DNA from 3 places in the Arthrobacter sp. B1I2 genome. Region 1 is predicted to be linked to each of the others. Evidence: riboswitches for the same ligand, from Rfam matches in the RefSeq annotation. Region 1 holds a riboswitch; each other region holds the start of a gene.
What was found. A riboswitch is a leader RNA that binds a small molecule or an ion and turns the genes downstream of it on or off. The one in region 1 is predicted to bind thiamine pyrophosphate.
Positions count from the first base shown of each region.

Region 2: it holds a riboswitch for thiamine pyrophosphate, as region 1 does, so the genes downstream of both, QFZ57_RS06485 (ECF transporter S component) here and thiD (bifunctional hydroxymethylpyrimidine kinase/phosphomethylpyrimidine kinase) in region 1, are expected to answer to the same signal.
Region 3: it holds a riboswitch for thiamine pyrophosphate, as region 1 does, so the genes downstream of both, thiO (glycine oxidase ThiO) here and thiD (bifunctional hydroxymethylpyrimidine kinase/phosphomethylpyrimidine kinase) in region 1, are expected to answer to the same signal.

Region 1 covers NZ_JAUSYC010000001.1:2,933,706-2,938,007, reverse strand. The annotation lists gene thiD (bifunctional hydroxymethylpyrimidine kinase/phosphomethylpyrimidine kinase) at 224-1,744, opposite strand; TPP riboswitch at 1,752-1,849, opposite strand; gene QFZ57_RS13660 (Rne/Rng family ribonuclease) at 2,000-4,302, opposite strand, start outside.
Region 2 covers NZ_JAUSYC010000001.1:1,396,884-1,401,185, reverse strand. The annotation lists gene QFZ57_RS06490 (ABC transporter ATP-binding protein) at 1-1,217, opposite strand, end outside; partial or broken gene QFZ57_RS06485 (ECF transporter S component) at 1,217-1,841, opposite strand; TPP riboswitch at 1,909-2,049, opposite strand; gene QFZ57_RS06480 (heme-degrading domain-containing protein) at 2,132-2,674, shown strand; gene QFZ57_RS06475 (iron-containing redox enzyme family protein) at 2,844-3,899, shown strand; gene QFZ57_RS06470 (glycosyltransferase) at 3,896-4,302, shown strand, end outside.
Region 3 covers NZ_JAUSYC010000001.1:2,478,888-2,483,189, reverse strand. The annotation lists gene QFZ57_RS11650 (thiazole synthase) at 1-130, opposite strand, end outside; gene thiS (sulfur carrier protein ThiS) at 135-371, opposite strand; gene thiO (glycine oxidase ThiO) at 355-1,635, opposite strand; TPP riboswitch at 1,629-1,747, opposite strand; gene thiE (thiamine phosphate synthase) at 1,775-2,509, shown strand; gene QFZ57_RS11630 (RNB domain-containing ribonuclease) at 2,546-4,045, shown strand.

The DNA of each region.
Region 1 (4,302 bases):
CGTGCGGAACCGACTATCAAAAGCCTGGTTTATCGCTGTGCCTCAACGCCGTGGGGTCATAACCCAAGTGTTGGCGTAAGCACCGAAGATCCAGAATACGCTAAATCCATCTTCGGCCGCAAATGAGGCTGGTTCCGGCCGCCCTGCTGTGGTAGTAACCACAACCCGGCAGGCGGCGCCGCAACCATCCCCTCCATAATAGCGGTGCCCCTGCCCGCAAGGGTCAGGAATGCAGCCTCGGCGCGTCGAAGAACTCCACTTCCAGGCGGCAGGACTGCCTGAAGGCCGTCACCATCGCTGTCCGCTCCTGGTCCGAGGCCTTCCGTCCGGCTGCATCCACAATGGCGATGGCCTGGCGGGTGGCTTCGGCAAAGCCCTCGTCGGCGTACGTGCGCAGCCAGGCGCCGTATGGATGCCCGTCCGGCCCACCCGAGGCAAGGAACCGGGCATGCAGCTTTTCGCCAACCTCGGCATAGAGCCAGAAGCAGGGCAGGACGGCGGCGGCAAGGACCGCGTAACTGCCCGACGCCGACGCCGCGGTGAGGTGGTCAACGTAGGACTTGGTGACGGGGCCCAAGCCGGTCTGGGCCGGGCGGGTGCTGAGCCACGACCGGTGGAGTTCGGATTCCACTTCAAGGCACTGCTGCGCGGACCGGGCCCAGAACAGCTGGTCGGCCTCCGAGGGTGCCAGGGCGCTGGCCCGCGCCAGCACCCGGGAGTAGCCGTTCAGGTAGAGGGCATCCTGGGCCAGGTAGTAGGCAAAATCCGTTTCGGCAAGATCGCCTGAGACCAGGCCGTGGATAAAGTCCAGCGCGTAGATGTCCGCGAGGTCCTGTTGTGCTTCCGCCCACAACCGGGCCGCGAAGCCGCCTTCCGCCAGGACCGGCCGCACATGGTGGAAATGGTGCACGGGGCCGTTGCCCTGGCCTACCTCCAGCTGGCCGGAGTTCTCAAGTGCGCCTGCCAGCCAGGGCTTGACCGTCCGCAGCGATGCTTCCCAGTCCCCCAGGCGGGCCTGCACCGTGGCCATTGCCGAGGACAGAGAACAGCCGGTGCCGTGGCTGTTGCGGGTAGCGACCCGGTTGCCCTGCACTTCCACCACTTCCTGCCCCAGAAGGCCCACGGTGTTCACCAGCGCGTCCGGGCAGGCCAGGCCTGCCAGGTGGCCACCCTTGACCAATACTGTGGCCACGGTGGCATCCGCCAGGCGCCTCCCCTGGTCCAGCGCCGCGTCCCAGCTTTCCGCCGGGTCCGCGCCCACCAGTATGGCGAGCTCGGGCAGGTTGGGGGTGATGAGGTGTGCAAGGGGCAACAGGTCCCGCAGGGCAGCTTCGGCGGACTCCTTGAGCAACCGGTCGCCGCTCGTGGCCACCATCACGGGGTCAAGGACCACGACGGCGGGACGGACCTTCCCGAGCCATTGGCGGACAGTGCGGATCACCGCCTCATCACCCAGCATGCCGATCTTGACGGCGTCGATGCTGATGTCATCACTGACGGCATCCAGCTGCTGGGCCAGGAAGGCTGCCGGGGGAACGTGGACAGCCTGCACGCCCCGGGTGTTTTGGGCCGTGAGGGCGGTAATCGCAGCCATGCCGTATCCGCCGTGGGCGGCGATGCTTTTGAGGTCCGCCTGGATGCCGGCTCCGCCGGACGGGTCGGAGCCGGCGATGGAGAGGACGCGTGGGACGTCGCGGCCCACGGGCAGCGCCGAAGGATCACCGGATGCAGTTGGCAGGGGCATGGAAAGGGTCGACGACAAGAGACATCCCTTCGCCGGTACTAGCCGGACAGGTTCAACGGGTCTGGATCTCAGCCGGCCTTCTGCGCGGCACCCCGTGTCGATTTTCCAGCCTAGCTGCTTCGGTGCCGGCCGCGGCAAAGTGACGGGCCGGGCACGCAGAAAGTCCCCGCTCCGCTGACCTTTCCCCCTGCACTTCGCGGGGGGAACTGTCCACACAGCGGGGACTTCCTGGGTGGCGTGTTGACCCAGCCCTGGCTAAAGCTCCGAAGCCGGGACTCCTACGCCCAGAATGATGGGCTCCTCCGACTGCCTGCCCTTATCCGCCGGCGCTGCTTTATGGGTGTCCGGGGCCTTGGCTGCGTGCGAATGGCCGGTACTGGCCGCCTGGACGCTCTCGTGGTGCTGGACGGCGGTCTCGTTGGCGGCACCCTGGGCACGGCTGGCAGCGCGGTGGCGCCGCGGCCTGCGTTGCCGGGACTGCTCCAGCGTGTGGTCGGAGTAGTCCTTGTCAGCCGGAGCGGCCACGGTGGCGGGGGATGCCACTCCCCCGTCAGCCTGCCGTTCGGGCCCTGCCTGTTCGGCTGCCTTCACCGCATCTGCGGCCTTGGCGGGCGCGTTCTCCATGGGGGAAGCCGGCTGGCCGAGGTGGGCGAACGCTTCCGCGAGGCGGTCCAGGGTGAGGGCGGGCCTGGGATGCTGCTCCTCCGCGTGTTCCACGAACGGAAGCGGGACTTCCTCGCCGCCGAAGGTCAGGACAGCTGCGGGACGTGCGGGGGCATCGGCGTCGTGCTTCTCCTCTGCAGGAGCAGGAGCAGCAGCAGGAGCCGGTGCAGGCTCGGCCAACGGCGCCTGCCGGGTTGCCGCCACCTCATCGTCGTGCAGGTGGGCCGCGTGGGCGGCAGCGGCGATGTTAGCAAGGGCAAGCCGGGTGGCTTCTGCCTTGGCGTGCCGCTCGGCATCTGTCGGGTCCGGCAGGACGGTGTGGACCTGGACCGCAGGCGCCGGGGCACCCTCGGGCTGCTGGCCGCCGCGTCCCCGCCGCCGTTTGCGCTCGGGACGCACCCCCGGCTGGGTCGCATCGATCCGCTGCCCTTCGGCGCGGTGGGATTCCCCGCGGGCTTCGGGACGGTTGTCGGTGCGCTGGACGTGGTGTTCGGCCGCCACGATGTTGGCGCGGCGGTGCTCCACCGGATCGTCGTGGGTCACTACGCCACGGCCGGCGCAGGCCTCGCACTGCTCGCCGAAGACCTCCAGCAGGCCGGTACCCATGCGCTTGCGGGTCATCTGGACCAGGCCCAGCGACGTGACCTCCGCAACCTGGTGCTTCGTCCGGTCACGGCCCAGGCATTCCACCATGCGGCGCAGGACCAGGTCGCGGTTGGATTCGAGCACCATGTCGATGAAGTCGATCACGATGATGCCGCCGATGTCGCGCAGCCTCAGCTGGCGCACTACTTCCTCGGCAGCTTCCAGGTTGTTCTTGGTGACGGTTTCCTCGAGGTTGCCGCCGCTGCCGGTGAACTTGCCGGTGTTGACGTCCACTACGGTCATGGCTTCGGTGCGGTCGATCACCAGGGAGCCGCCGGAAGGCAGGAAGACCTTCCGCTCAAGGGCCTTGTGGATCTGCTCGTCGATGCGCCAGGCGGAGAAGATGTCCTGGTCCTTGGTCCACTTCTCGAGCCGGCCCACCAGGTCCGGCGCCACGTAGGTGACGTAGGCCTCGATGGTGTCCCAGGCTTCCTCACCGGAAACGATGAGCTTGGAGAAGTCTTCATTGAAGACGTCGCGGACCACCTTGATGGTCAGGTCGGGTTCGCCGTAGAGCAGTTCGGGAGCCAGGACCTTGGTGGAGGCGGACTGGCTTTCGATGCCGTCCCACTGTGCGCGCAGGCGGTTGATGTCGTGCGTGAGTTCTTCCTCGGAAGCGCCCTCGGCGGCGGTGCGGACAATGACGCCCGCGTGCTCCGGCAGACGGTCCTTGAGGATGCGCTTGAGCCGGTTGCGTTCGACGTCGGGCAGCTTGCGGGAGATGCCGGTCATGGAACCGCCCGGCACGTACACCAGGTAGCGGCCGGGAAGGGAGATCTGGCTGGTGAGCCGGGCGCCCTTGTGTCCCACGGGGTCCTTGGTCACCTGGACCAGGACGGTGTCGCCGGACTTCAGCGCGTTCTCGATGCGGCGCTGCTTGCCCTCAAGGTTGACGGCTTCCCAGTTCACTTCGCCGGCGTACAGCACGGCGTTGCGGCCGCGTCCGATGTCCACGAATGCCGCTTCCATGGACGGCAGCACGTTCTGGACCTTGCCCAGGTACACGTTGCCGATGAGCGAGTCCTGCTGGGTCTTTGACACGAAGTGTTCGGCCAGGACGCCGTCTTCGAGGACGGCGATCTGGATCCTGTCATCGCGCTGGCGGACGATCATCTGCCGGTCAACGGACTCGCGGCGTGCCAGGAACTCGGCTTCGGTGATCACGGTGCGGCGGCGGCCCGTGTCGCGGGACTCGCGGCGGCGCTGCTTCTTGGCCTCCAGGCGGGTGGAGCCCTTCACGCTGGTCACCC
Region 2 (4,302 bases), 1.5 Mb from region 1:
GGGCCGAACAGCAGTTCATCAAGCACCTTGCCGGTAACGAACTGATGCTCCGGCTCCTGGAACACCGTCCCCACACGCGAGATCAGCTGCTCCGCTTTCCACCTGTAAGGGTCAATGCCGGCGCCGCGGCTGAGGTCCAGGGTGGCGGACACCTTTCCGGACACAGGTTCCAGCAGCCCGGCCAGCGTCAGGGCGAAAGTGGATTTACCCGCACCGTTGGGGCCTGTAATGGCGAGGGCCTGGCCGGCGCGGACCTGCGCGGACAGGCCTTCCTGGACGGGGACGGGCAGGATCTTCCGGAAGCCTTGGCGGCGCGGACGTTCCCGGGAAACAGCAAGTTGTTCCGCGGCCAACAGGAGGTTTCCCGCGCCGGGGGCGGGGACTGCAGCCCGGTGTCGGGTGGCGGGCACGTAGCCGGGGACCCAGACACCCACCGCGGCGAGCATTGTCCGCGCTTCCGTGAGCACGCGGTCCGGCGGCCCGTCCAGGAGCACGGCCGGATCGGTGTCGGAGCCCGGCTGCAGGACCACGATCCGGTCCACCAGGTCCTTCCACACGGACACCCGGTGCTCAACCACCACCAGCGTGGCCCCGGTCTTGTCCAGGCAGCGCGCCACGGCGTCGCGGACCTCCAGCACCCCGTCCGGGTCCAGGTTGGCGGTTGGCTCGTCCAGCAGGATCAGTCCCGGGCGCATGGCCAGGATGCCTGCCAGCGCCAGGCGCTGCTTTTGCCCGCCGGACAGGGCCGACGTCGGGTGGTCCAGCGGGAGGTGGGACAGGCCGACGTCGGCGAGCGCCTCGTGCACGCGAGCCCAGATGGCGTCGCGGGGCACCGCGAGGTTTTCGGCGCCGAAGGCGACGTCGTCCCCTACCCGCGACAGGACCACCTGGGTCTCGGGGTCCTGCTGCATAAGTCCGGCGCGCCCGCGCTGGGCGCGGGGCACGGCGCCGTCAACCAGCAGCGACCCCGACTCGTCGGCGTCCCCCGCCTCGCCGCCGTCGTCGTTGATATCTCCCAGCACCCCGGCGAGCGCATGCAGGAGCGTCGACTTCCCGGCACCCGAAGGGCCGAGCAGGAGCACCCGCTCCCCGGGCCTGATATCCAGGTCAAGGGCACGGACGGCAGGCTTGGTCCTGCCGGCGTGCCGCCAACCCCAGCCACGGGCGGTGACAGCGGCGGGCCGGACCGTGGCCGCGGCGTCCTGGGCGGGTGCCATCAGGAGAAGACTGGCTCCGCGGCAGCCTTGCGGGACGCGAAGGAGCTCAGCACGCCGGTACGTGCCAGGCCGCGGGTGGCAACCCACGACAGGGCGCCGGCGATGATGGCTCCGGAGATCATGCAGAAGACAATGTAGGCGAGCTTGTCTCCGCCGGAGTAGGCGATGTTCCAGCCCCAGGGCGCAAAGGAGTCGTTCAGGCCGCAGAACAGGCCCGACGCCACACCGGCCAGCAGGGACACGGGCAGGTTGAACTTGCGGTAGACAAAGATCGCGAAGATGATTTCTGCGCCCAGCCCCTGGACGAAGCCCGAGAACAGGACGGACGCGCCGTACTGGGAACCCATCAGGAGCTCGCCGGTGGCCGCGACCGTTTCGCAGAACAGTGCAGCTCCGGGCTTGCGGATGATAAGCATTCCCAGGACGCCGGGGATCATCCAGCCGCCGGCGATCAGGCCGGTCAAGGGCGGGTAGGCCGCGGTTCATCGGCACGGATACTGCGGCCGCGCCCTGGGACCAGGCCCAGAAAATGACGCCGCCGGCGATGGCCACCAGCGCGGCGACCACAATGTCCACGACGCGCCAGGACTTACTGGTGGTCTTCTTGATTGATGCAGTGCTCATGTAATCCTCCTGGGAAACAGGAGGGGAAAGTGGATCCCGGCTGACGGTGTTTGCCGTGCAGCCGCGACACTTTGAGAACTCGACTCCCTTGCGCCGGTACTAACCGGATCAGGTTCGAGGGTCTGCGGCTGTCCGCACTCTCAGCGCCCACCTGCGGTGCCCGGCTCTTGCCAGGATGTCCGACGGCGGCGCTCCCCTGTCGTTTAAGTGTTGCTTTTGGTTTGGGTAAGGCTTTTTTCGCCCGCTTTGGGCGTGCTCAAGTTTACACCTGGCGGGGTAGATTGTGGCCCATGACTGCCAATCCCCCGCATGTGACCGAGTTCGATCCTGATTCCCCCGACGCCCAGCCGGAGGGGTCCGTGGAGGCGCTGATCGCCCGTGTCGAAGCCGAAGTCCGGGAGCTCCAGTTTCCCGGCTTCAGCCTGGATGACTCCCTGAACCTCGGCCTGCTCCTGGTGGAACTGGGCAAGGAGCGGTCCCTTCCCATCGCCATCGATATCACGAAGGGTGAGCAGGTGCTGTTCCATGTGGCGCTGCCGGGCGCTACCCCGGACAACGAACACTGGATCCGGGCCAAGCAGCGCACGGCCGCCCGGTACGAGGTGCCGTCCCTCCTGGTGGGACTGCGGGGCAGGCTGGGCGGTGGCCGGATTGAGGACAACGCCTGGTTTGACCAATCACGGTATGCGGCACACGGCGGCGCGTTTCCGGTCTATGTAGCCGGGGTGGGCGCGGTGGCAACGGTCACCGTCTCCGGGTTGCCGCAACTGCAGGACCATGACCTGGTGGTGGAGGCGCTGCGTGACATTCTTGGGCCGGCGCTGGCGGATTAGGAGCTGAAGGGACCGGCACAGCCATGCGCCCATGGAAGGCTGCTTAGCTTTTATTAGTAATCATGCTTACTATATTGTGACCCGGGTTTCGACGAGGACAGGGCATGGGAGTCACCATGGGCGGTCCCCCGTTCGAGCCCGTCACCAGCGCGGCAGACCAAGGAGCACCATGAGAGTCCCGGAAACCAGAGGTCCCGTCAGCAGCGCCCTGTTCGCGGTTCTTGCAGAGGCCCCGGACGCCCCCAAGGAGGACCTTGAGGAGCTGTACCGGCTGGTGGCGGGGCAGGTGGCTGAAACCGGCGACATCATTGGCGATGAAGACATCCAGCTGGCCCTTTTCTGCCTCTACGAGCTCCACTACTCCGGCTTGGACGGCGTCTCGGACAACTGGGAGTGGGAGCCGGGGTTGATCAGGGTCCGGCAGCTGATTGAAGGGCCGTTTGAGGCGGCTCTCCGCGCCGCGGCACAGCAGGCCGCCGGAGACTTCGAACTGCCCGCCGGTGCTGCCTTGACCAGCGACGAAGTAGCCGACGTCCTGTTCGGCCTCGCCGCCATGGACACGGGTCCCAGCGTCTCCCGCTACGTTGCCAGGAAGGCAAGCCTGGAGCAGCTCAAGGAGTTCCTGGTCCATAAATCCATGTACCAGCTGAAGGAAGCCGACCCCCACACGTGGGCCATCCCCCGCCTCAGCGGACGGCCGAAAGCGGCCCTGGTGGAAATCCAGGCAGACGAATACGGCGGCGGCCGGCCCGAGCGGATGCACAGCGCACTGTTCGCCCGGACCATGCGCGGCCTGGGCCTGGACCACAGCTACGGGGCCTATGTTGATGCCGTCCCCGCCGTCTCCCTCGCCTCGGTAAACCTCATGTCGCTCTGCGGCCTGAACCGGCGGCTCCGGGGTGCCATCACCGGCCACCTGGCAATCTACGAAATGACCTCCTCCCAGCCCAACCGGTTCTACGGCAACGGATTCCGCCGGCACGGTTTCGGCCCGGACGTCACCCACTACTTCGACGAGCACGTGGAGGCCGACGCCGTCCACGAGCAGATCGCAGGGCGTGACCTCGCCGGCGGCCTCGTCGAAGCCGAACCGGAACTCCTCGCGGACGTCCTGTTTGGCGCGACTGCCGTCATGGCCATCGACAACCGCCTGTCCGCCCACCTGCTGTCCTCATGGGAAGCCGGGAAATCATCACTGCGGGCGGCCGTGCCGGCGGCGGCATGACAGTCCCACCCCCTGCCGGGCAGGGGCCGCGCGCCTGGGTGGCACCCAATGCCGAGTACATCCTGCCCCTGCGCTGGACTGACGATTCCGGCCTGGCTGATCTTTCGGGCTACCTCCGGCACCTCGTGGACTGGATTCCCGTCACCGTGGTGGATGGCTCCGGCCCCGGCCTCTTCGAACACCACCGCGCCGCGTTTCCCGCAGCGGTGCGCCACATCCGGCCGGACCCCCACGCTTCCGTGGACCACCGGGAGGCTGGGTGCGCCGGCAACGGCAAGGTGGCAGGCGTCATGGCCGGCGTGCGCGCCTCCAGCGCTGAGTCCCTTGTGATTGCGGACGACGACGTCCGCTACACGCGCGAGGCCCTCGCCGCCGTCGTGCATCACCTGGAATCGGCGGACGT
Region 3 (4,302 bases), 450 kb from region 1:
CCAGGCCATCCAGGCTGGGCGCTCCCCCGGTGCCCATGATGAGCCGCGACCCGAGGGCGACGCCGTCGATCACCAGGGCGTCGCTGGCGCCGGCATTTCCGGCGGGGTTGATGGTGCTGGTTTCGGTCATGGCGTCAGCCTCCCTGTACTGCTGTGACAAGTTCGATGTCGTCGCCATCGGCGAGCGCGGTGGCGAACCATTGGCTGCGCGGCACCACCTGGGCGTTGTGCGCGACGGCGACGCCGAGTTTCCCGCCGTCAGTCGCCTGTCCGTTGTCAGCCAGCGGGCGTCCGGTGACCTGGCTGACCAGCGTGGTGATGGAGGCGCCGTAGGGCACTGTGTGCGGGTTTCCGTTAAGGGTGATGTTCACGCTGTCTCCTTGATGTGGGGGCTTGTGGCGGCGTCGCCGGCCTGGAGAACCGGCCGGGGCTGAAGGGTGCCCAGCGGGGATCGGCTTTTCCGTCCAGCAGTTCCGTGCAGATGGCGGCTGCGGCCGGAGTGAGCAGGACGCCGTGCCGGAAGAACCCGGTGGCAATGATGAGCCCCGGGACGTGCCCGGCGCCTTCGCCGGCGGAGCCAGGGGCCGCCGGCACCCGGCCCAGCAGCGGCGCATTGTCGGGGGTTCCGGGCCGGGCGCGGGCGGTGCACTCCAGGAGTTCCAGTTCAGCGACGGCGGGCAGCAGCGCCTGCGCATCCCGCAGCAGCTGGTACACGCCCCCGGCGCTGACGGCATCGGAAAGGGCGTCCTCCCGCTGCGTGGCTCCGATCACCACGGTTCCGTCCTGCCGCGGGACGATGTACACCGGGATGCCGTGGACCAGGCCCCGCACCGTGGCGGTCACCAGGGGCTGAAGGTGCCGGGGAACGGCAAGGCGGAGGATGTCCCCGTGCACGGGCCGCAGGGGCAGCTCCAGGCCGCCGGGAAGGCCGCCGAGCGCCCCCGCCTGCAGGCCGTTGGCTACCACGGTTTCCCCCGCCAGGACCGTGCCGCCGTCCGCGAGGCGGGCACCGGCAACCGCTCCGCCCTCCCACAAGAGCCCGGCTGCCCGCTCCGGCACGGCATATCCGTCCACCGCCCCGGCAACCGCCAGTTCCGGTTTCTCCTGCACGGTACCGGCCAGGGCCAGCCGCAGTGCCGCTACCAGCCGCCGGGGATCCACCTGGTGGTCGGCCGGGGTCTCCAGGGCGCAGGCAATGGCCGGGCTGAGCAGTGGCTCGCGCTGCCGGGCCTCCCGCACGGTCAGCGGTTCCACCGCCAGCCCGTTGGCCTGCTGTACGGTGCGCAGGTCCATCAGCGCGCGGCGGTCGGCTGCGTCGGCACCCACGGCGAGGGTCGGCGTCGTAAGGTATCCGGGGTCGGCGCCCGTTGCTCCGGCGACGCCGGCGGCGAACCCGGGCCAGCGCGAGGATGCTTCGAGCATGAGTTCCAGGAGGTCTTCCTCCTGGTAGTGCAGTTCGCTGACCGGGGCCAGCATGCCGGCGGCGGCCCAGCTGGCACCGGTACCGGGCGCGTCATCGATGAGGACGACGGAGCGTCCGGAACGCTGCACCTCCCACGCGATTCCGTGGCCAACCACTCCCCCGCCGATGACGGCGACGTCGGCCCGGACGGTGGGTGGGGTGGGGGTACGCATATGGGTTCCTTCCCTACGCCGGCATTACCCGGATCAGGTCAAGCGGTCGGCTCTGACGCCCTCTCAGCCCGGCGCTTTGTGACAGCTGCCGCGGGCTCCCGCAGTACCAGCCCAGTTTAGAGGAACTAGGCTTGCAGCCATGAATGTGTCCACCCCATCCTTCCCCGCGGGCCACCGCCCTTCAGCCACCGAAGTTGTCAATGCCCGGGACAGCGACGCCCTCAAGGCAGCCCGGCTGTACCTCTGCACCGATGCCCGCCGGGACCGGGGTGACTTTGCGCAGTTCGTGGACGCCGCGTTCGCCGGTGGCGTGGACATCATCCAGCTGCGCGACAAGACCATCGAGGCTGCGGAGGAACTTGACCTCCTGGCGGTGCTGAAGGAGACCGCGGTACGGCATGGCAGGCTGTGGGCGGTCAATGACCGGGCGGACATCGCCGTATTGTCCGGGGCGCCGGTGTTCCACATCGGCCAGAAGGACCTGCCATTGGCAGCAGCGCGGACGCTGGTTAACGGAAACGCCGCCATCGGACTCTCCAGCCACACCACCGGACAGGTGGACGCGGCACTGGCAGCAACTGCCGGCCCGGCCGGGCTGGACTACTTCTGTGTGGGTCCCGTCTGGGCCACGCCCACCAAACCGGGCAGGACCGCCGTCGGACCCGGACTGGTGAAGTACGCGGCCGAAGCTTCCCGGCAGGCGGCGGATCCGGTGCCATGGTTTGCCATTGGCGGCATCGATCACGGAAACGTCCACCAGGTGGTGGACGCGGGTGCCCGCAGGATCGTGGTGGTCCGCGCCATCACCGAGGCCCCCGACCCCGCCGCCGCTGCCGCTTCCCTCCTCGACGCGCTGGACGCCACCGGCTCCTGATGCCATATCGGTGGACTTGGAGCTACGCTGATTTTTGTGTCACATCATCGGCTGGCCCCCAACGTCCATGACCACAGGAACGCCGTGGAAGAGGCGTTGGGCCTGCTGCGGACGGAACTCGAACTGCCGGGCCCGTATCCGGCTGAAGCGGTGGAGGATGCCCGGGCCGCGGTGGCAGGGCTGAAGCTGCCGTCCTACGACCTGACCGCCGTCGGGTTCGTGACCATCGATCCGGCGTCGTCCACGGACCTGGACCAGGCCGTGTTCATCGAACCGGACGGGAACGGTTACCGGGTGATGTACGCGATTGCCGACGTCCCGGCGTTTGTTGCGCCGGGAGGTCCCCTGGACGCCGAGACCCGGCGCCGCGGACAGACGTTCTATGCTCCGGACGGCAGGATACCGCTGCACCCTGAGGTGATCAGCGAAGGGGCAGGGAGCCTCCTGCCCGGCCAGGAATGTTCGGCCTTCGTGTGGGACTTCACGCTGGACGGCGACGCGTCGGTTTTGTCAGTGGGCGTCCGGCGGGCGCGGGTCCGCAGCCGCGACAAGCTCAGCTACAAGGGCGCGCAGGCAGACCTCGACGCCGGGACCGCCTCCCCCGTGTTGCGGCTGCTCCGCGAGGTGGGCCTGAAACGGGTGGCACTGGAACGGGCACGCGGAGGGGCCAGCCTCAACATGCCCGAGCAGGAAATTGTCCAGCTGCCCGACGGCGGCTACCGCATTGATGCCGTACCGCAGCTTCCCGTGGAGGACTGGAACGCGCAGATTTCGCTGATGACCGGGATGGCCGCCGCGCAGCTCATGCTGGAGGGCAAGGTGGGCATCCTGCGCACCATGCCGGCTCCGGACGAACGGTCCCTGGGGCATTTCCGGCTGCAGACCGAGGTGCTGGGGAGGCCCTGGGACGGCGAAGTCAGCTATGGCGAGTACCTGCGTTCGCTGGATCCCACCGATCCGCGCCAGCTGGCCATCATGCACTCCGCCGGCATGCTGTTCCGGGGAGCCTCGTACACCGCCTTTGACGGGACCGTCCCCGAGGATGGTGTGCAGTCCGCCATTGGTGCCGCCTATGCCCACACCACCGCGCCGCTGCGCCGCCTGGTGGACCGCTTTGTGCTGGTCATCTGCGAGGCCCTGAGCAACCGCGGCGATGTTCCCGGCTGGGCACGCGAAGCCCTTCCGCTGCTGCCGGGCATCATGGCCGGCTCAGACCAGCTGGCGTCGCGGATGGAACGCCTGGCCCTGGACACCGTGGAGGCAGCGCTGCTGCTGAACCATATCGGGCAGGAGTTCGACGCCATCGTCATCTCCGGATCCAAGCCGCAAAGCGGAAATGGCAACGGCAACGGGAAGGGTGGCAACGGGAACGGGAAGACCGGAAACGGCAACGGAAGTTCGGGGATCATCCAGATTGCCGAGCCGGCGGTCACCGCCCGCTGCGCGGGCGACCTGGAGTCCGGTACCAAGGTCCGGGTCCGGCTTGTTTCCTCGGACATCACCACCCGGCAGATCCATTTCGAACTCGTCTCCTGAGCTTCGGCGGGCGCCGCAAGCGGGCCGAAACAGTGTTCTTGTGCCCGTGCGGCTAGACTAAAGGGGTAGAAATGGATGCCCGGTCGTTGATTTCCTTGATTTGAAACCAACAAGCCCGCCCCTACGCGATCTTGAGATTTGCCCGCTGGTCACCAGTGCCAGCATAGATAGCCCGCGATCGGCTTCCACTGGAATCGCTTGCGCGCCTGAGCGTGCTCCGGAACGGCCAGCCCTGGCCGGCCCGTTGAGCAGGCAGC